One region of the Chroococcidiopsis cubana SAG 39.79 genome, then DNA from elsewhere that is predicted to be linked to it. Evidence: riboswitches for the same ligand, from Rfam matches in the RefSeq annotation. Region 1 holds a riboswitch; the other holds the start of a gene.
What was found. Region 1 has a riboswitch for cyclic di-AMP ahead of DSM107010_RS28500 (glycosyltransferase). Riboswitches for the same ligand answer to the same signal wherever they lie in the genome.
Positions count from the first base shown of each region.

Region 1 (11,246 bases):
CGCTGATAACTGATAAAAGGGTTTACATACAATTCTTTTTGACATTCTACGCCGACTTCAAACTTACAATCAGAACGGGGAGTGGCAATGCATAACAAAACGTAACCTTTTGCGGCTTGCTGGGGTTTGAGGGCGATCGCATTTGTCTGTTCTACTTCACCTGATAAAATCCTGGCAGCACAAGTAATACAAGCCCCATAACGACAGCCTACGGGTAATTTTACTCCAGCCGCTTCTACCGCATCCAAAATATATTTGTCTGCTGCTACGTTAAGAGTAAAATTATTTCTGTTAACCAGTTCGATTTGATAGGTTTTCATTCGACCAAAAAACCTGCCCCTATGATTCTCTTAACTCTAAATCCAAATATCTGAAGTACAATCGCCACCAGGATATCGCATTTCGTGGGCGCGGGCTGCGCCGTTTGGTTCTTGACCAAAATCTATGTAAAAGTTTTCATTAATTTTCAATCCTTCCTTTTCCGTGTCGCAATCAATTTGCAACATGTAAGAGCCATTTTTGGCTAAGTCTGGATAAAATTGATTATCCCAAGTACTGAATAGAGAGTTAGTGACATACAACCGCTTACCATCTAAACTTAATTGCAGCATTTGAGGACCACCTTGCAATTTCTGCCCCTTAACTTCGCCACCTTTTCCTAATAAACCACCACACCAAACTTGCCCAGTCAATTTAGGTTGAGAAGGATTGCTAATGTCATACTGACGAATATCTCCATGCAACCAGTTGGAAAAATAGAGATAGCGATCGTCCATTGACAGCAAAATATCGGTAATCAAAGAGGGAACGGGAATTTCCCAGCCTTGAACCTCGACGGATGGAACATCAATAACTTTCTCAACTGCCCATTGTCCATTAGATTTGTGCCAGTGCCAAACATTACTACTTAAGGCTGCACCAACATAGCCGTGCGTACTCTCTGGGTTGTGGTGAAAACGCACTTCTAAAGGAATTAAACCTTCTGTACCTAAGTCAAAACTTTGAATAATTTCGTGTTTTTTCCAGTCCCAAAAATGCAATTGCTGACCGTAATTTCCGGCTGCGACATCGTTGAGGTCAAAGCCTGGATAATACGTTTTGGGTGCGCCCCATTCGCTACTTACCATGATGTTATGGCGCGGCTGATACCAAAAGTCATAATTAAACTTCATTGCCGTAGCTTGTTGTTCCCAACGTCCGACAATATCAAAGTTTTCATCGAGTAACAAAAAGCCGCCAGGTGCATTCCCTTGACTATCACCTAACATCGAAATCATCACATGACCATCTGCTAGACAATGGACTGTATGAGGGGCTGTTAAATTTGTTTTCGCTTTGATTTCTTCTGGTTCGATGACTTTATAAATTTGAGGCGATCGCGTTTCTTTTGTATCTACAATATAAATCCGGCTCGATCGCTGTCCAGGTACGATCGTAAAACGACGAGATTTACTCGCGTCACCGTGACACGAACTACATGCATTCCAACCAAAATGATGTAACTCATCGCCTAAATAAGGCATCGGTAAGCGATGAATTACCTGAGAATATGTCGGAGAGTCAGGATCGACATCAATCGTCGCTAAATAATCTGGTGCTTCAATTCCCGTACCCGTATAAAGTGCGATCGCATATAATGTTTTTTCTCTTTCTGCTTGCATCGCCGCTTGGGGAGATGCATAGCCAGGACCGCAGCAAGTATGATTGGTCATTGGTCATTTGTCGTTGGTCATTGGTTAAGTGCGGATACGACATGTCATATCTCTACAGTTAACCGTCTACTAATAACAAAACTAGCATTGATTGCTAGGAATACCGTACTATGTTTGTATTTCTTACAGATGGCTGAGATCCAGCAGTTGTAAATCAATTGTCAAATTACTGTTCATCTGACTGTGACGCGCTAACAGCACTTGAACGAATGACAACCTTCACGAGTAGTTCACAACTCAAATAGAAGTTTCACATACAATACTTAACAATCTGACCGAGTTTACTTCACAGTTTGTAACTTTTATTGACAGAACGTAGGGAGCGTGGTTTAGGATGTAGTTAACCAGATTAAATAAGTCAGCCTAATCCAATCATAATTGGAGCGGAGGAACCGAATTTTGGGGCTTATCTCTGAGATAAACAGAGAGGGACATCTCTCAGTCCTAGCCCGTCAGCTAACTTCGTAGGCGTTGAGAGGAGACTGTAAAGATCGAAGATTTCTAGATCCCATTCAGTGTCCTTGGCTGGTTTAAACCCGCTACGTTTTACCTGTACTTGGTGCTAAGGAATTGATTCCTGATGGCAGCCAGAGGCAGGAAAGCTAGCCATAAGGAGAAGCAAACCAACAATGTTAGAAAAACAGAATCGCATTGCTTTAATTTCTGTTGATGGCGATCCAGCGATTGCGATTGGGCAAGAAGAGGCTGGAGGTCAAAACGTTTACGTGCGCCAAGTCGGTCTTGCCCTTGCCCAGCAGGGATGGAAAGTCGATATGTTTACTCGCCGTAGCAGTAAAGAACAAGCGGCGATCGTGCAACACAATGCTAATTGTCGCACGATTCGGTTACCAGCGGGAGCGCCAGAATTTATCGGACGGGACGAACTATTCAGTTATTTACCGGAGTACGTCAAAGCTTTCCAAGCTTTTCAACAACAACATGGATTTCGTTACTCGCTCGTCCACACTAACTACTGGCTATCTGCTTGGGTGGGAATGCGATTGAAGCAACTGCAACCTTTGAGTCAGATACATACATATCACTCGTTGGGTGCAGTTAAGTACAGAAATATTGACGAGATTCCCGCGATCGCTACCAAACGGTTAGCAGTAGAAAAAGCTTGTTTGGAAACAGCGGAACGGATAGTAGCCACCAGTCCTCAAGAACAAGAACACATGCGATCGCTTGTTTCAACCACAGGACAAATTGATATTATCCCCTGCGGTACGGATATAGACAGATTTGGGGCAATCGAACGCGAAGCAGCGCGGCAGCAGTTAGGAATTGCAGCAAATGAAAAAGTCGTGTTGTATGTCGGTCGATTTGACAAACGTAAAGGGATTGAAACCTTAGTGCGATCGGTGGCAAGATTGCACGCAGCAGGTCGGACTAACTTGAAATTAATTATCGGTGGTGGCAGCCAACCCGGTCGCTGTGACGGCAGAGAACGCGATCGCATTGAAGGAATTGTTGGAGAGTTAGGTTTAGATACGATAACTGTTTTTCCAGGTCGCTTGGACGATCGGATTTTGCCAGTCTACTACGCAGCTGCCGATGTTAGTGTCGTCCCCAGTCACTACGAACCTTTTGGTTTGGTAGCAATTGAAGCGATGGCAAGCCAAATTCCCGTGGTTGCTAGCGCTGTCGGCGGTTTGCAATTTACCGTAGTTCCAGAAGAGACGGGATTACTCGCACCTGCTAAAGATGACGTTGCGTTTGCCCAAGCGATCGATCGCATCTTAGCCGATTCTAGCTGGGCAAGAAAGTTAGGGGAACGAGGTCGGCAACGGGTAGAAAATCATTTTAGCTGGCAAGGTGTAGCAATCGAATTAGGACATTTGTATACCACATTGAATTCAGCCACGGTTGAGACGAGTAGAGCGATCGCAGCTTAGCAATAGTAAACGTTGGATAGCAAACTGCACAAGGAGAAATACCATGTTAAGGATTGGGGATTTCGTGCAACACAAGCAAGCAGATCTGACTGGTGTTGTCATCGGTTACGGACATCAGATAATTGATGACATTTATTTGCCAACATTAGTGGTACATTTAGATCGAAGCAAAAGTTTCAGCCGCAAAGGTATTATGGAAGATCTATCTTCCAAGTGGTTGCCTGTGGAAACAAAAATGCATACTCATGCCGCTTAGAGCTGAAAATTAGATTTTTGTTTCTGAGATTTTCGTGTCTGTTGTATTTTCCTGAGTTGTGAAGTGTAGGACTACCTGAGTCTGAATTGTCAGATTCAGGTTTTTTTTTGCTCATACTGGATCGCACCGGATTTCTACCATAAATCCATCTGGATCGTAGCAGTAAACGCCTCTACCTGTAGGGCGACTGACAGGACCGTGGGCGATCGCAATTTGATTATCTTTCAATACTTCTACGGCGCGATCGAACAATTGCGGATCGATATCGAAGGCAAGATGATAGGCACGAGTAAAACTCCGTTCGGGATCGGGATCTGGTGGTGTTAACTCCGGTTCCCAGAATAAATCTAAAACCGTTCCATCTGGAGTGACAAAGTTAGCGACTTTGCCTTGCGCTACCAAATCGATTAGAGTAGAGGGGATTTCATCGCCTGTCAGTTCGTGCAATCCCAGAATATGACAGTAAAAGTGGCGCGATGCTTGCATGTCTTTGACATTTAAGGCGATGTGGTGGACTCGCCGCAGGTTGCCAGGTGCAAGGGTACTGGGAATAGTCATGATGAAGTCAGTCCTCGTAGGGGCGGGTTTTTGAAGATCCCTATACTAGAATAAACAGTTTTGCGGTTAAACCCGCCCGTACAGAAATGGTGAAATCAGTTGGTTGACTTCGTTTTTTGCAGAGAGTTAACATTGAAAGCCAAAGCAGAAACAATCAGTAACATACCTACAGATTCCGTAAGTCCTGGTCGTTCTCCCAGTTGCAGCCAAGCCGTTAATACTCCCACTACAGGATTCATTAACATACCCAATCCTGCCGTACTTGCAGATAGATGATTTAATATATACAGCCAAAGCAACATTGCGATCGCCGTACCTGGGATAACGTTGTAAATCAACGCTACGACAAACTCGTTAGACCAAACAATCGGTTCAGAGGGAATGAAGAGAACGACAAACAGTAGCGGCACAGCACCGAAAAGAGTTTGCCAAGCTGTCAGCGATAACAGATCTAAATTATGTTGTTGTTGCAATTTCTTGGCGACAATGACCCCACCAGCCCAGCATATCCCCGCAAGAATGGCTAATACCTTACTAAAAACCGTCCCATCAAGCTGCTGAGGTTCTAAAATCAGTAGCAAACCAGCAAAACTAAGGGCGCGCAATCCATTGTATTGTTCTGACTCGCTCTTTTAACAGCACCCAGGCTAGAATTAGCGTCCAGAAAGGCATTGTGTAAACCAAAACTGCCGTTTTTCCGGCTCCACCACTAACTAAAGCCCAAGTTGCTAACCCATACAATCCACTCGTCTGCAACAACCCCAGCAGAAAAGTACCCCCAACTGCTTGAGGTAACAACGGTTTTTTCAACCACGCCATCACGAGAAATAAACTCAAGGCTCCGAGAACTATCCGCAAAGTTGCGAATGTAAACGGTGGTGAATATTCCACTGCTACTTTCATTTGTACCCAGTTATAACCCCAAATCAGAGCTAGGGCAAACAGAGCTAAAATCGCACTGTGGGTAGATGACTGAAATAGAGATTTAAGCCTCTGCAAAAGTCTTCAAGAGGATTCTATCGAGTTTACTCTGCCAGTGTAACAAGGTGAAATCCAATAGGAAACTTGACAATAGAACTCCCAAACTCAACCAGTCCGCAAACCGATTTCAGCTACATCTAAACCGATTTCAGCTACATCTACTACAACTGCTTGTTTCAGGGCATCAGTTCGATCCAGAAATAGGTTATCGTATGGTACTAAATTGAGAATGCCAAGACTCTCTAAAAGATGCTTGACTTTACCAACTGCCCCCACGATAAATACTTGAGAACCTTTTGCCTGAGAATCTTTAATGGCAGCTTCGATTACCAGTGCCGCAGTTTCATCTAGATAAGGAACATCGCTCAGATCCATCACTAAGGTATCGCAACGCTTGATAGATAAATGTTCGCGGGCGATCGTTTTTGCCACTCCAAACAGCATTGGTCCCCCCATGTAAAACAAAGAAACTCGCCCATCAGCTAAATTGAGCAACTCTTTCTCTTCTAAATTGAGCGGGACGGAATCATCTGCACCACAAACTGCTTTGATTCTTTGAGCTTGTAAATGGCTCAATTGCTCAATTGTCAGCAAGTTAGCAATAAACATTCCTACCCCAGCCGCAACCATCAGATCGAGGAAAACTGTCATCAGCAGTACGCCATACATGATTAAGGTTGATTTCCAAGAAACCTTATGCGCTCGTTTCAAGAAATTCCAATCGAGCATTTCAATTCCAACCGCGAAAGCAATTCCAGCTAAGACTGCCATTGGAATGTTTTCCGCCAAGTCAGCCAGCCATAACACCACGACCAACATCAGCACCGCACGGAGCAAGCCAGCCAAAGCAGTTCTTGCCCCAACTTGAACGTTAATTACCGTTCCCATCGTCGCACCAGAACCAGGCAGTCCACCGCACAAACCAGCAACTAGATTTCCTACTCCCTGACCGACTAACTCTCGGTCTTCCTGAGTCTGGGTACGGGTCATACTGTCAGCAATGACTGAAGTGAGCAAGGCATCAATAGAACCCAACATCCCTAGCATGGCTGCATCAACGAACATCTGTACGGTTTGAGCCGGAGTAAAAGTAGGTAGATACAGGGTCGGTAGTCCTGATGGAATCTCGCCAATCCTTCTCAAATCCATGTTTTGTAGCAAGGTGAAGGAAATAATTGTGCCGATGACTAATGCTGCTAGTTGTGGGGGTATAAAGTGCTTGATTCTATGCGGCAAGAAAAAAATAACTACCATTGTCAGAGCTGCTAGACCAGTTTCGGCAGGGTTGAGGTTTGATAGCATCTGGGGTAGATTTTGTAACGTTCCTATCAAACCTCCTTTAGGAGCTTCATGTCCTAGAAATGGCGGAATTTGCAAAATAATTAGAATTGCACCAATTCCAGACATAAAACCTGAAACGACGCTGTAGGGCATGAGAATAATATATTTACCCAAACGGAAGACACCAAAGAGAATTTGAAAAACTCCCGATAGCATCACTACCGTAAATGCCATTGCCATACCATTCTCAGGATTCCTAGCAATCATTGCGCTAATAATTGCCGTCATAAATACGGTTGTCGGTCCGGTTGGTTCGGAAATTTGTGTGGGTGTGCCACCAAACAGAGAAGCAAAAAAGCCAACACAAATTGAGCCATAAAGCCCTGCAACTGGTCCCAAACCAGATGCAACCCCGAACGCCAAAGCTATTGGTAATGAAACAATTGCATTGGTGACTCCACCAAAAATGTCACCGCGTAAATTTCTGAAATGAATCTTATTTGTTAGCTGTAATTTTCTGAACCGAATCTTATTTGTTAGCTGCATTGGTTGTTCATCCCTTCAGAAAAAGACTATTGATGTCATTCTTTATGGGAAATAAGTCGCTAATATGATTCCTATTTATTGACTGTATGGATTCTACTTTTAGAGCTAGAGGAATGACACTCTTATCATTCCTTGTATCATCAAGTAATGGGTTAATAAAACGAATTTATATTTCTTTAATTTTCCAATTTTTTCTAATAGCAACGTTGCTTTTTAGCAACATACAAATAAGTTTTTAAAATAGATTTCATTCAGAAATAGTATTGAATTTTAGTAAGGTCAAAAGTCAAAATCTAAAAGTCAAAATTATTTTTACACGGGAATAAAGCTTATGGCAGAAGGTAGAGCCAGAGGGCAGAAGGAAAGCCTTTTCACAGAGAGGTGACAAGCTGCTTCGATCTCCACTTATGCTTCGAGTGCAATATACAATATATTATTTCCGATGCAATTGAGACAATTTACTCGATTTATCTTATCCGTATCGCTCTATACTAAATTAAGTGCGAAAGTATGATTTTGTTTCGCGCAAAGATGCAAAGAAGATCGCTAAAAGTATTCTGTTAAGTATCTAATTTTCTACCACGAACTCCATGAATTTTTAAGGCATCGCTGAGGGTGGAACAATAGTTAGGTAAGCCGAAGCTGCTAGGATTGATAATATTTTTATAAGTAAAATAGCGATATTGCAAACAAAATCTATCCCAGTCTGCCATTTGAATGCGGAATAAAACTATAAATAAATTGGTCAAGGATAGATATAGAGGAATGCGAAAATAAATCTTTTTATTGAGATATTTACAAATTTCTTCTATAACCTGGTTAGCGGTTAATAGCTCTTGTCCGAGAACGTAGTGAGTTAGTAATTGGTAATGGGTAGTTGGTAGTTGGTAGTTGGTAGTTGGTAGTTGGATGGTACGTGGTACGTGGGGTGTGGGGTGTAGTGTTTTTTCTCCCTCAGCTCTCTTCTCCCTGCTCCCTTTCATCAAATATTTCACGACTTGAGCAACATCTCGTCCGTGAATAAAATGGAAGCTGCCTTCTGTTTTGAAGAAACGGGCGATGTTAATCCACTTGGCAACATCGGGTAAGCCAGCAGATAGGTGAGAGTATGGTTTCTGGGCATCGCCTCCCAGGACTAAAGTGGGAAATAGAACGGTAATTTTAGGGGCGATCGCTAATTCTGGTAATCTACTTAAAGTTTCATATTTAGAACGAATATAATCTATGCCAAGTGTTCCTGCTTCTTTTAACAAGTTATTTTGACGATCCAAAACGCTAGCTGTAGAAAAGTAAATGACCTGCTGACATTTTTCTGGATCGAGTAAATTTAATAGTTGAATTGTTTTATTAACGTTAATTTCAAAAGTATCTTCGCCACCCCAAACAGTAGCTACTAATACAGCAATATCAATTGTTTTCAGTAAATCAGCAAACTGTTCGATATTAGCTAAATCGCCCTGTAATATTTTTACACCAGGGCGAGTAATATCTACTTGTAGTTTCTGAGGATTTCTAACTAGTAAATATAGTTCGTAGTCAGTTTCTTGAATTAAAATTTCAGAAATATAGTGACCGATACAACCGCTAGCGCCAGTGACTAAAATTCTCATAGTTAGTGGCTGGTGGCTAGTGGCTGGTGGCTTGACCTAAAGTGTGTTAAATTATACATATATTTTTTACTATACTGAAATGAGCCTTCATAGTTATCAAGATCTCAAAGTTTGGCAATTTGGGATAGATTTAGCTGTTCTAGTTTATCAGTTGACTCAAGCTTTTCCGAAACAAGAAACATATGGTTTGTCATCTCAGATACAACGTGCAGTTGTATCTGTTACTTCTAATATTGCAGAAGGTGCAGCAAGAGATTCAACCAAAGAGTTTTTACACTTTTTATCAATTACACTTGGTTCTTTAGCAGAACTGGAAACTCAATTAATTTTGGCGCAACGGTTGTCATATGTAAGCGAACAAGATTTACAAATTCTTTTATCAAGAACTTCTGAGATAGGTAGGATGGTTAGAGGTTTGCAAAAATCTTTAAAAGCAAAACTCTATCCACCAGTCACTAGCCACTAGCCACTAATATCTAATCTGTTTAGCAGTTTCAAAGAAGAATCTTACATTATCCTCTGGAGTGTCGGGTAAGACACCATGACCCAGATTGAGAATATGCCCTCTCGTACCTGCTTTTTTCACCGTATCGTAAATGCGATCGCGAATAAATTCATGAGAACCAAATAACACCCCAGGATCGAGATTTCCTTGCACGCCAATTTGATTTCCCAGTCTCGCCCGTGCGTCTGCCATGTCTACAGTCCAGTCTACGCTGATTAGGTCTGCACCACTGCGCGCCATTCTTTCTAATAAACCTGCACTTTCAGCTACCAAAAGAATCAGGGGTGTATCGGGATGGGTTTGTTTAACTTGTTGAAATACTCGCTGTTGATAGGGTAAAGCGAAAGTTTCGTAATCTTGAGGTGAAAGTTGACCCGCCCAAGAATCGAACATTTGTACGACTTGAGCGCCGCAGTCAATTTGGTAGCGAACGTAAATGGCGATCGCATCTGCTAGTTTTTCTAGTAGCTGGTGCAATACTGTCGGGTTAGAAAATGCCATTCCCTTAATAATGGAATAGGTCTTAGAACCTTTTCCTTCAACTGCATAGGCTGCAAGCGTCCACGGCGCACCGACAAAGCCTAAAACTGTAGCTTTATTCCCGACTTCGGCTCGAAGTGCCTGTAATATTTCTTTAATAAAAGGTAAGGATTCTGCTGGTTCTAACTGGCGCAAAGATTCAATTTGCGCTTGAGTCCGAATCGGCGAGTGAATGATTGGTCCCTTGCCTTCCGCAATGTCCATATCAATTCCCAAACCAGGCAACGGCGTGACAATATCGGAAAATAAAATTACGCCATCTGGTTGAAAAGCTCTCCAGGGTTGCAAAGAAACCTCAATCGCTACTTCGGGAATTTCAGAACGCTCCCGAAATGATGGGTACTTCTCGCGTAAATCTCGATACGCCTTCATATAGCGACCTGCCTGCCGCATCATCCATACTGGCGGGCGGTCTACTTCTTCTCCACGAGCAGCCCGTAGCAAGTGGGGAACCTGGGTTGCAACAACCATTCTTGCGCCTTGTAATCTTTCTGCAATTCTTTAGCGTATCATCGATCGTCATGCGATTTTTACACGAGCCTGTCAGAAATAGGAGAAAAGTTGCTAATTTCCTACTCCCATCTGTATTTGTACTTATCGTGAGTTGCTTCTATCGCTTGCTATCAACAAACTTGAAGCTTGACACAGCTGACACGGTATAGCGTCGAGTTACTTTTTCGTAGAGTAGCATTAACCGCCACGCGCAGCACAAGTTATTAGCAGATTGGATGCGATCGCTATCCAAAAACCTTGTTATAATTTACAAAAATATAATTTGTTTAATTTAAGTTAAACGATTTAATTAATCTTGATGTTGTCGATATTGTCGAGCTTTTGTAACATAGAAGATGAGCTATCTTTAGTTAGGTAAGTATTTTTTGTTACCGTCGATCGCACAAACACAACTATATATTTGTATTTGCTGGATATATTGAGTAAAAATTAATGCAGTCCAGTTAATAAGATCTGGCGATCGCCAAAATAAATAATTTGCTAGCGTCATAAAATTAGTTGACAAGCAAAAAGCAAGAACCAGCAATTAAGAATCAAAAGAATTGCCCTACCTCCGAAAATATACTTCTTTAGATAGATCGGACAAATAGACAAGCAAAACTCTCAGTAGAGATACTGAACTCTATTATTCGCTATACCTGTAAATATAGTATCCGTGGTCTTGCTACTAAAGAAGACAGTATTTTTGAATGCCGATCGAGGGAAGAAATATGGATAATAAGGCTGACTTTTTAAAACAGCACGTAGCGCAAACACAAATTGTACGGGAAGTAAAACTGAGCGAACAAACTGTAAATGAAACAAAATCACCTCAGTTTAATACTTCCGATCTGCTCATGCTTTTAGGTC
Region 1 is NZ_RSCK01000077.1:8,740-19,985, reverse strand. Features, by position in the region: gene DSM107010_RS28510 (2Fe-2S iron-sulfur cluster-binding protein) at 1-320, opposite strand, end outside; gene DSM107010_RS28505 (selenium-binding family protein) at 357-1,712, opposite strand; cyclic di-AMP (ydaO/yuaA leader) riboswitch at 2,063-2,198, shown strand; gene DSM107010_RS28500 (glycosyltransferase) at 2,342-3,607, shown strand; gene DSM107010_RS28495 (hypothetical protein) at 3,651-3,863, shown strand; gene DSM107010_RS28490 (VOC family protein) at 3,975-4,421, opposite strand; gene DSM107010_RS40155 (DMT family transporter) at 4,517-5,026, opposite strand; gene DSM107010_RS40150 (DMT family transporter) at 5,013-5,420, opposite strand; gene DSM107010_RS28480 (SulP family inorganic anion transporter) at 5,508-7,229, opposite strand; gene DSM107010_RS28475 (NAD-dependent epimerase/dehydratase family protein) at 7,790-8,839, opposite strand; gene DSM107010_RS28470 (four helix bundle protein) at 8,883-9,305, shown strand; gene hemE (uroporphyrinogen decarboxylase) at 9,309-10,355, opposite strand; gene DSM107010_RS38810 (hypothetical protein) at 10,744-10,887, opposite strand; gene DSM107010_RS28460 (hypothetical protein) at 11,108-11,246, shown strand, end outside.

Region 2 (11,229 bases), on a different contig from region 1:
CAAATGACAAATGACCAATTAAATCAAAAACCGAATTGTAACGTATATAGCAGCAACTATTAATTGGACTGCCATTACGGGTAAACCATATTTGAGAAAGGTTTTAAATGAAATTCGCCGTCCGTGTTGTTCGGCAATTCCGGCAGCAACTATGTTAGAAGAGGCTCCAACTAAAGTTCCGTTTCCACCTAACGTTGCACCAAACATCATGGCATAAAACAGAGGTAATACTTCTGCTGGCAACTCTCCTGTAAAACTTTTTTCTAGAATTACTGGCGATGCCAAACCAATATTGACTACATACTGTTTGAGTAACGGAACCATTGCCACAACCAAAGGAATGTTTGGCACGACGCTTGAGACTATACCAACAAAAAAGAGTAACGCTAGCGAACCTAAAGCAATATTTTTTCCTAAAATTGCTGCTAGAACACCAGAAAGGCTAGTCACGACGCCAGTTTTCTCTAGTCCACCAATTAAGACGAAAATGGACATAAAAAATATTAACGTATTCCAATCGACATCTCGCAAAATATTATTAACTGTATCAATTTTGCTATGATGTGACAGTAACAATGCTAAAGCTGCACCTAATAAAGCTACCGCAGCAGGAGAAATTGGAATTGGTAACATTTCCCCAATAACAAAGAATGTTAAAACACCAGCAATCAAAACAATCCCTAATGTTAAAACTTGAGGATGATTAATTTTTGGATGGGGAAGATGTTCTAAATCTTCTAAATCTTTATGCCAAATTTTACGAAATAGAAATGGTAGCATTGCAACCACAGTAATAACTGCAATAACTCCACCTAAACTGAGGCGCGCGAGGTAATCAATAAAGCTGACGTTTACGGCATCTCCGACAATAAATGTAGCTGGATCTCCTACCAATGTTAGTAATCCGGCACTGTTGGCTACGAATACCATTAAGATGAGTAGTGGTACAAAGTTTACCCCTACTTCCTCTGCAATCGGAGGAATCAGCGGTGCTAGTAACATAACTGTTGTAGCATTGGGCAAAAAAGCGCAAATTGGAGTTGTAATTGCCACAATTCCCAGTAGCAAGCGCTTGCCTTGTCCTTTAGCTAAAATCACAATTTGGGTGGCTAAATAATCAAAAACTTTTGTAGGTTCAAAAGCTCGTACCAACACCATTACGCCAAAAAACAAAGCAATGGTAGAGTAGCTATTACCAATATATCCAATTGCTTCATTTAGCGTTAACACATTTGTAAAAACAAGAATTAATGCTCCTAAAAATGCCGCGATAGTCAAGTGTATCCATTCTGTCATCACGAAAAAGATGACACTAAGGAAAGTAATAGTGCTAGCGATCGCCTGCCAGTTTTCCATATTATTACTACTGGTTTGATTATTAATTATTCTAACCAAAGTTATAGAGCTTTACATCCATACAAAACTCTACTAATGCGCTTGATATTTATTGGTAGTTAGCTACATACGGCTAAGGTAATGAAGCGATCGCATCTGTTTGTGACTCCGCAACTATAGCAGTTCTATTTGATGCTTGAAATTCAAGCATAGTAGAGTGGGCGTTGCGTGCCTGACAATTTTTCAAGGCGAATTGCTTTATTTTTACCAGTGATTTTTGTGGGATTTTCATCTGCTATTTTTCAGTCTCTTCAAGTGCAGGTACAACAGGCTTAACAGTACGAGCCTTGGAAGCTGAACCAAGCAGAACATTATTGATAATGTTGCTTATTTCAGTCTCCTCTCAACGCCTACGGAGTTAGCTGACGGGCTAGAACTGAGAGATGTTCTTCTTGTCAAGGATGAATTATGAAGATCTGAACTCGATACTCGTTCTTGCTAATTCATCTTTAAACCAGATAAGCCCCAGATTTTGGTTCCTCCGCTCCAGTTTTACTAAAGTCTTGAACTCCTCAACACAGACACCACTGGATTAGGCTAACTGTTTTCAAACTATTGAAGAGAAATTTAACATTCTTACTCAAATTCGTCAAATTATTCCGGGTAGCGTGCAATTTTTGCAGACAATTACAATAACATCAAGCCAAAATTTTCAGCAGGTGAATCGATCCGCTATTAGTGTCGAAAAGCTTTTCAGCTATCTCTACGGGGCAGAAATGCGGACGAACCACTGGCGAAGTACCATAGCATTGCTTACCGAACTATCGAACGATAGAGTGGTTCCACCATCTGGCAGGTTCCGATAAACTGAAGATTGCCATGCCTATCTCTATGCGTGCTTAAAGTGATGCAAGATTTCAGTCAACTGCTGCTCGATGAAAGCGATACGATTTTGAAGGACTGGATTGCTGCCATTCGTGCAGATAACCAAATTGAAACAGCTAACGAACTGCCGTACAAGTCTTTGCAAGACAGCATACCGCGCGTGATTCAAGCGATGGCAACAGTGCTTTCTCAATCACAAGATAGCGATTTGAAGACACTAGTAGAGGTGAGTTTAGAACACGGTGTCATTAGGGCAGAACAAGGATTTGAGGCTGGGGAAATTGCCCGAGAGTATCGAATTCTGCGTCATGTTATCTTCTCTACCATTGAGACAAGCTTGCAGACAAGCTCAGCGTTAGAGGTGATTCGTGCTTTTCGGTTAATTGATACTGTCATTGATGAAGCGATCGCCCGCTGCTTTAAAAGCTACACCGAACAACGATTGGCAGAACTACAACACCTACAAAGTCAACTGACACTCAACAATCAGGAATTAACGCGGCTGGTGCGGGCAAATCGCGAAAACCTTTCTCATCTCGCCCACGAACTGAAAACCCCTTTGACTTCAATCATTGGCTATGCCGATTTATTTTTGCGCCTACAGCGGAAAGACAGAGTTGAGGTAAAAGATAGCTACGCCAATATAGAACATATCGAACGGGTGTTAAGCGGTGGTAGGCATTTATTACACTTGATTAACGATGCTTTAGAAATCTCGCGATACGAAGCAGGGCAAATGCAACTCCAGCCTGCAATAGTCGAGATTCGCGAGCTAACAAGCGATCTTGTTGCTATGATGCAGCCTGCGGCACAAGCCAAGGAACTCAAATTGAGCCTCGATTTAGATTCAGCCCCAAAAGAAGTTGTCACGGATTCGTTACGATTGCAGCAAATTGTGACGAATCTGATTAGTAATGCGATTCGCTACACGCTAGATGGAAAGATTTTGGTGAAATGTTGGACGATCGATCGCGAACGATGGGCGATCGCAGTTGCCGATACAGGCGTGGGAATTGCGCCAGAAGCACAGCAGCGCGTGTTTGAACCCTATTTTCAAGCTGGAACGATCGCCACACCCAACAGCACGGGTTTGGGGCTGGCGATCGTTTCGCGCTTAGTCAAGCTGTTGCAGGGAAAGATTGAATTAGCCTCTGAGGTTGGAGTTGGTTCGACATTTACAGTGACTTTTCCGCTCAAAGTTAAAACAAAATAATATTCCGCGATCGGCTATTTGTAATTTATTATTTTTGACTGTTAAGCTAAAATCATCTTATTTTAATTATTCTTAATTAAGAAATATTAGACAATTGCTAAAACTTTCTATTGTTGAGCCAATTTTTCTCAGAATTTTCTAAATTAATAATTGCGATCGCTTAGCAGAAATAGGCAAAAGTATTTATGCCGTTCTGAGTGTAACTACAGAAGAAATGAAGCTACATAGTGGGACTTTGAAGAAAACTGGTAATAGAATAGCTTCAAAAGCAGAGCCAGAGCTAGTTTTACATCGATTGGTAATGTTTCCTTACCATGCTTAAGTTTCAGCCAGTTTTACCTTATCGATGTATTGTCCTTGCCATGCATGGATTTCAGCCTCTTTTAGAGCTAAAAACTTTCAAAGTCCCAATAGTTAAAGCGAACCGTTATTTAATTATGGGTGTAGCTATTAAAGTATGCTCTAATCGCTTAAGTATAGAGCATATTTTAATTGACTAGGTTGCTATAAAAAAGCATGAGGAACTCGAAAAATGAAACTTGACCGTCGTTATTTATCTTTTGGACTCGTCTTACTATTGCAAACAATCTGGCTGGCTCCAGCAGGCTCGGAACCACTAAAACTGCGAAACTCAGAACTAAAATTAGAGCGATCGCAAATGCTCGTAGCGAAAAAGCTAACATTAGCGTCAGGAACTAAACTGCAATTAGAACTAGCTGAAGAACTTAGCTCAAAGACAGCACAAGAGGGAGATATTGTTGTTTACTATGCAGCAACAAATGTCCTCTCACCAACCAAAGAAATTTTGATTAAAAAAGGAGCGCGAGCGACTGGAAAAGTTACTGAAGCAAAACGCGCTCGCATGTTTGGTAAAAAAGGACAATTAAACTTTACTGTGGAAGAAATTGAAGCAGTGGATGGTACTAAAATTCCGTTGCGATCGACTGTGGAGAAAAATGGTAAAGGTCGGGGTGCAACTATGGTAGCTGTGGCAGCACTTGTCAGCGTATTTGGCGTATTTATTAAAGGCAAAAATATCACCGTAAAACCAGGCACGTTGGTAGAAGCCTATGTAGATTATGACACGGTAGTTGAGACAGCCAGTCGCGCGCTATAAGGAAGTAACAGTAGATTCGTGGGGTGCGTTGATAACGCACCCTACCAGCTATTGTATCCAACCCCAGCTTTTGCTTTGTCCTGTAAATAGAGTCGAGCGATCGCTGTTATTTTGAGCCAAGTTCAAACTCAGGTTATGAATAGCTTGTTGATCGGACTTGACTTCTAGCAGTTTCATAAATACATTAAACTCTTGCTGATAACTTGGTTTTTCTAAAATTCTCTGATATACAGTTCTTAATTCCTTTTCAATAATTTGTTGAGCCTTAGCATCATCTTTAATTGGCTCTAACTGTACTTGAATTGATTTAAGTTCCTTTCGCAATACTTGCGTTTCTTCAGAAACAGGTAATCGACTCAGCATATTAGATAGCTTAATTTGAGCCTGTTTCGTCAATGACTTGCTTTGAGTTTGTTGATATTGGACTTTAGGGAGATTAGCAGCGTTTGAGTTAGCTGAATTTGGAACTTCTGTTACGGGTGTAAACAGTGTCAAGCCAGAAAAGAAAACTCCACATACAATACACATAATATGATTTTTACCTATTAGATTAGCGGATTAAGTATATACGTACATAGTTTACCGAGCGAATTCATTTTGTAGGTAAAGAATGCGCAAAGACAGGCAAAAAAATATTAAAAATCAATTAATTCTTGTGAGATTTCACGCATGTTTATGCAAGCTTTATAAAGTATTGAAATTATGAGAATATCGTTTGACTGACAAATAGAAGGGCGATCGCTCTCCGAACCGTTAACTGTCAACTGTCATATTTTCAGTAAGGGACAAAGAATTGATATGCTAGAAGGCTGGAAGCTCAAAGATTGAAACCATGCCTGCGTCGTCTACTGCAACCGTTACCAGTTTTCCCTTAACTGCTGTCGTGGGACAAGAAGCCATTAAAATAGCCCTGCTGCTAGCAGCCGTCGATCCTGGTTTGGGAGGAGTCGCGATCGCAGGTCGTCGCGGTACGGCAAAATCAGTCATGGCGCGGGCAATTCATACCCTTTTACCGCCGATTGAAGTTGTTAAAGGTTCTTTTTGTAACTGCGATCCCAATCGCCCTGAAGAATGGGACGACGAACTAAGTAGAGACGTTACATGTAACGTCTCTACAGAGGGTAACGTCTCTACAGAGGGTAACGTCCCTACAGAAGTGATTCCCGCACCATTCATACAAATTCCTTTAGGCGTGACAGAAGACCGACTTTTAGGTTCGGTGGATGTAGAACAATCGGTCAAACAGGGAGAAACCGTATTTCAACCAGGACTGCTGGCACTTGCCCATCGTGGCGTGTTGTATGTCGATGAAATTAACTTACTCGACGACAGTATTAGCAACCAACTGCTGACGGTTTTAACCGAGGGACGCAACCAAATCGAACGGGAAGGAATTAGTTTTGGGCATCCCTGTCAGCCTTTATTTATCGCTACGTATAACCCAGAAGAAGGAGCGTTACGGGAACACCTGCTCGATCGCATCGCGATCGCTCTTTCTGCGGATGGCGTGCTAGGTCTAGACGAACGAGTACAAGCAGTAGAACAGGCGATCGCTTACACCACCTCACCGCAGCAGTTTCTCCAGCAATACGCTGAAGATCTCGACAATCTCAAAACTCAAATTATCTTGGCGCGAGAGTGGCTCAAAGACGTACAAATTACCCACGAGCAAATTGCCTATTTAGTCGATGAAGCGGTACGCGCTAGAGTCCAGGGACACCGCGCCGAACTCTACGCCGTGCGAGTCGCCAAAGCCGCCGCCGCTTTAGAAGGCAGAACCACAGTTACAGCCGAAGATCTTCGTCGCGCCGTAGAATTAGTCATCGTCCCGAGAGCAACAGTCGTACAAACTCCACCCGAAGAACCACCCCCACCACCTCCACCACCCCAAAACCAAGACGAACCCGAAGATGAGTCTAACCAGGAACAGGAGGAGCAGGAAGAGAAGGACGAACAGGAAGAACCTGAAAACGAGCAAACACCGCCCAACATTCCTGAAGAATTTGTCTTTGATGCCGAAGGTGTAATTCTCGACGACAGCGTGCTTTATTTCGCACAGATGGCACAGCGGCGGGGGAAGTCCGGCAGTCGCAGTTTAATTTTCTCCGAAGATCGGGGACGATACGTCAAACCGATGTTACCCAAAGGTCCCGTGCGACGAATTGCAGTAGATGCCACGTTAAGAGCAGCTGCACCTTATCAGAAGGCACGGCGGGAGAGGCAGGGAGCAGGGAGCCTGGGAGTGCAGGGAGTAGAGACAAGGGAGACAAGGGAGACAAGGGAGACAAGGGAGACAAGGGAGACAAGGGAGACAAGGGAGACAAGGGAGACAAGGGAGCAACTACCAACTACCAATTACCAATTACCAATTACCAATTACCCACAAAAAAGAGTTTTTGTCGAGCAGGGAGATATCCGCTCGAAGCGACTCGTCCGCAAAGCGGGAGCATTGATCGTGTTTGTGGTTGATGCTTCTGGCTCGATGGCGTTGAATCGGATGCAATCAGCTAAGGGGGCAGTTTTTCAACTCTTGACAGAAGCGTATGAAAATCGCGACCAAGTGGCGTTGATCCCGTTTCGTGGCGAACAGGCAGAGGTGTTGTTGCCTCCTACCCGTTCGATCGCTTTGGCGCGTAAACGATTGGAGTTGTTGCCTTGTGGTGGCGGTTCGCCTCTAGCGCATGGTTTAACACAAGCGGTACGGGTGGGTATGAATGCTCAAATGGCGGGAGATATCGGACAAGTGGTCGTTGTGGCAATTACCGACGGTCGAGGAAATATACCTTTGGCGCGATCGCTAGGCGAACCTTTACCAGAGGGAGAAAAGCCCGATATCAAGAAAGAACTACTGGAAATCGCCGCTAGAATTCGCGGATTGGGAATACAGCTGTTAGTCATCGATACTGAAAATAAATTTATCTCTACAGGTTTTGCTAAAGAACTAGCTCAAACTGCGGGAGGAAAATACTACCACCTACCAAAAGCTACTGACTCCGCGATCGCTGGTGTTGCTAAAAGTGCAATTAATGCGATTAGGGGTTAGGGAGTCGGGACAAGGGGGACAAGGGGGAACTCGCTCTTCCCCACGACCGAAGGGAGTGGGGATTAGGGGGCGAAGGGGGACAAGGAAGAAGAATTTTACCAACTACCAATTACCCATTACCAAATCACCAATTCCGAATTCCGAATTCTCTCCACTCACTTTTAACTAGATTTAACTTCTATCTGCTAGCAATCCAGATATATTAAGAGGATTGTGTAGCTATTTGTGGCTGCTTATGGATAAAGTACGCGACCCAGCTACCAAGTATGCCATATATGTAGCTACGGCAGTCTTGGTACTGGGTTTTATCATTACGCTCGTTCGCAACGGAATACAAATTCTGGCTGATGCCACTTTCTGGTTGGGTTTGTATGGCTGGTTGGCTGCCGGGATCGTTGTCGGCTATTTAGTTTATCTGGGATTGCGAATTTTAGGATGGCGCTCTTCGGAGGAGGCGGAGCCAAATGTAGTGGATACCTCAGGGGTTATCTATAGAGCGATCGCTCCAACCGCAACTGAAAGAGGAACTGAGGCAATCGCCACTCGTTCTAAAATCTCGGCGGGCGAACTTCCACCCTGGGAAGTTGCCGATCTCCCTGCACCGCCGCCATTTAGTTTTAATAATGCGATCGCTCTGATTGGACCTGGAGCAATTCTCTTGGGGACTTCGATTGGTAGCGGCGAATGGCTGCTGGGTCCAGCGGTGACGGCTCAGTACGGTGGTTTTATGTTGTGGATTGCCACGACTTCGATTATTCTCCAAGTCCTCATGAACATGGAGTTTATCCGCTACACCCTGTATACGGGCGAACCAATTTATACAGGTTTTATGCGGACTAAACCAGGACCCCGCTTCTGGGCAATTTTTTATTCTGTCCTAGCGTTTTTGCAACTAGGATGGCCTGGGTGGGCTTCTTCGGCGGCTACGGCTCTGACTGCGATGTTTGTCGGCGATATTCCTGGACCGGAACACGCAGAAACGATTAAAGCATTTGGTTTATTCTGGTTCCTATCTACAGTGGCGATCGTTGCTTTTGGAGCCAAAATTGAGCGGACGATGGAAGTCGTGCAATGGTTTTTTGTTGGGGCAATCCTCCTGTTCTTAGTTGTCATTGCCCTGGGTTTTACTGCACCCGAGACGTGGGGTCGAGCGGCAATGGGTTTTCTCCGCTTCGGCACGATTCCCCCTAATGTTGATTGGCTGAAAGTGGGAGGCTTTGCGGCTTTTGCTGGTGCGGGAGGAGTCTTAAATGGAACGCTGAGTAACTGGTTTCGCGATAAGGGATTGGGCATGGGAGGCGTAGTGGGATACATTCCGGCACTGATTGGCGGTCGCCGTATGTCTCTGACTCCCACGGGTAAAGTCTTTCCCTTAACCACCGAAAACAAGAAGCGTTGGCGTGAATGGTGGAAGTATGCCATTACCGACCAATATGGTGTGTGGGTGCTGGGATGTTTCTTAGGAATGGGACTGCCAGCCTTGTTGACTTTGCAGTTTATTCCGCCTGGAACTCGCTTTGACAACCAATTTGCGATCGCCGTCTATCAAGCTCAATACCTATCGCGGGAAGATACCACTAGCATTATGTGGTTTATTACTCTGTTGGTAGGCTTTTGGATTCTCTACAGTACCCAACTTGGCATTACTGATGTTTTTGCGCGTATGGTGACAGATATGGTGTGGTCGGGCAGCAGCCACATTCGCGCTTGGCGAGGGGGAGATATTCGTTTTGTTTACTACAGCATCCTCTCTTTGTTTACTCTGTGGGGAGTTTTTATTCTCTTATCAGGGATCAAGCCCTTTTTCTTAATTCTCCTGAGTGCGAACATTGCTGGCTTAAATTTTGTCTTTCTAGGTTTGCACGCTCTCTATGTCAATCGCAAATTTCTCCCTGCCGAATTGCGATCGCCGCTATGGCGAGAGGCGATTGTTTTACTCTCAGTCGTGTTTTTCGGTTTTTTCTTCTGCCAAGCCTTACCGAGTATTATCGGACAGTTTACCCAAGGAGGATAATGTATCGTTCTTAACTAAGTAGTTGTCTACTCTATTAAGATCGATCCCTCACAAATTGGGAAACCTCATGAATCAAATCAGTTCTAATCGTCGAATTGTCTGTCCTCAATGCGGTTACGACGATAACCCTTTTACAGCTAACCACTGTTTGAATTGTAACTCTCGCCTCCGTAGTCAATCTGCTGATGGGGGCGATCGCGATTCTCTATCGAGGCGTAATAGCATTCCCTGGTCAGTCATACCTTTAGCAGGACTGCTATTAGTCACACTAGGGTTATTTGTTCTCTGGCGGAACAGTCAACCGCCAACGCCTCCCTCATCCCAACCACTAACATCTCAAGCTGATTTCCCGAGAGAATGGCAGCTCTATAACTCCTTGCGGGATGTCCCTGATGTTCCTGAAGGAGTTTTCCTCTATGGCGGCGCTATGGCTTCAGCTGCCTTACGTGCCAAGAATATACAAAGTGAAATTACCCGCGCCCATCCAAAATTTCGCCTGCTTTATACCGATCCGCTCAACGTCTCGCCCGATTCTGGCAAGGGCATCGAAATGACGGCTAATGGAGAAATTAGTTTCTCCGAATCCTTTCGACCCATTCAGCAATCGGAATACAATATAGTGCGATCGCGCGGTTACACCCTCAAACAAGTTCCCGTAGCGCTAGGAGGTATTGCCTTCTACAGCCATCCTGGGGTGAAGTTATCTGGTATATCCTTGGGTCAAATCCAAGAGATTTACAGTGGCAAAATTACGAATTGGCGACAACTGGGAGGATCGAATCTACCAATTGTTCCCGTCAGTCAAGACCCCGATGCGAAAGCGTCTACGAGTTTTCTGTTGCAAGGAATGCCGAGTTCCCAACGGCGGTTTGGTAAAAATGTACAAATTGTCCGCGATACTACTAGTGCAATTCGCAAAGTTGCTGCAATACCGGGAGGCATCGGCTACGGCGCTCAGGCTTTAGTAGTCGGTCAACAGACAGTTGAGCCACTCAGTTTGGCAAAGGGGCGATCGCGTAACTACGTTCCAGCAGCCGCTCCCGATGGTACGGTGAACCAGCAAGCCCTGCTTGATGGTTCCTATCCACTGATTCGCCGGATCTTCGTAGTTTATCGCGAGGATGGCAGTTTAGATGAAGTGGCTGGAAGAGCTTACGCTAACCTGCTGCTATCCACAGAAGGTCAAAAACTCGTCGATCGAGCGGGTTATGTACCGATTCGGTGAGGAATGAGGCAAAGAAGTCGTAAGTCGTAAGTCGGGAATCGGGAGTCGGTGGTCACTGGTCACTGGTCACTGGTCAGTGATAACTGCTCCCTATAAAATTTACACAAATAAAATTAGGTGCTTTACATTATGTCGCAAAATCATCCTTTACCTCGTTTGATTCTCGCTTTTGTGGCTGGATTTTTATCAGTTTTACTATTTCATCAATTAGCACTATTGTTGTTACATAGTATTGGTTTTGCACCTGCTAAGTTAACAGCTTATGCGATCAAATCAACACAACCGTTCGGCATTCCTCGCGTCTGGTCTCTTGCTTTTTGGGGCGGTGTTTGGGGGATTGTATTAGTCTTATTCGTTTCCTTTTTTCGACAAGGGTTGGGAATTTGGGGGACAACAC
Region 2 is NZ_RSCK01000004.1:204,233-215,461, forward strand. Features, by position in the region: gene DSM107010_RS04645 (ArsB/NhaD family transporter) at 19-1,356, opposite strand; cyclic di-AMP (ydaO/yuaA leader) riboswitch at 1,728-1,908, opposite strand; gene DSM107010_RS04650 (sensor histidine kinase) at 2,243-3,433, shown strand; gene DSM107010_RS04655 (hypothetical protein) at 3,966-4,550, shown strand; gene DSM107010_RS04660 (hypothetical protein) at 4,599-5,078, opposite strand; gene DSM107010_RS42040 (magnesium chelatase subunit D family protein) at 5,383-7,593, shown strand; gene DSM107010_RS39385 (hypothetical protein) at 7,577-7,762, shown strand; gene DSM107010_RS04675 (Nramp family divalent metal transporter) at 7,829-9,607, shown strand; gene DSM107010_RS04680 (PstS family phosphate ABC transporter substrate-binding protein) at 9,675-10,832, shown strand; gene DSM107010_RS04685 (hypothetical protein) at 10,962-11,229, shown strand, end outside.
Region 2: another riboswitch for cyclic di-AMP. It lies ahead of DSM107010_RS04645 (ArsB/NhaD family transporter); the one in region 1 lies ahead of DSM107010_RS28500 (glycosyltransferase).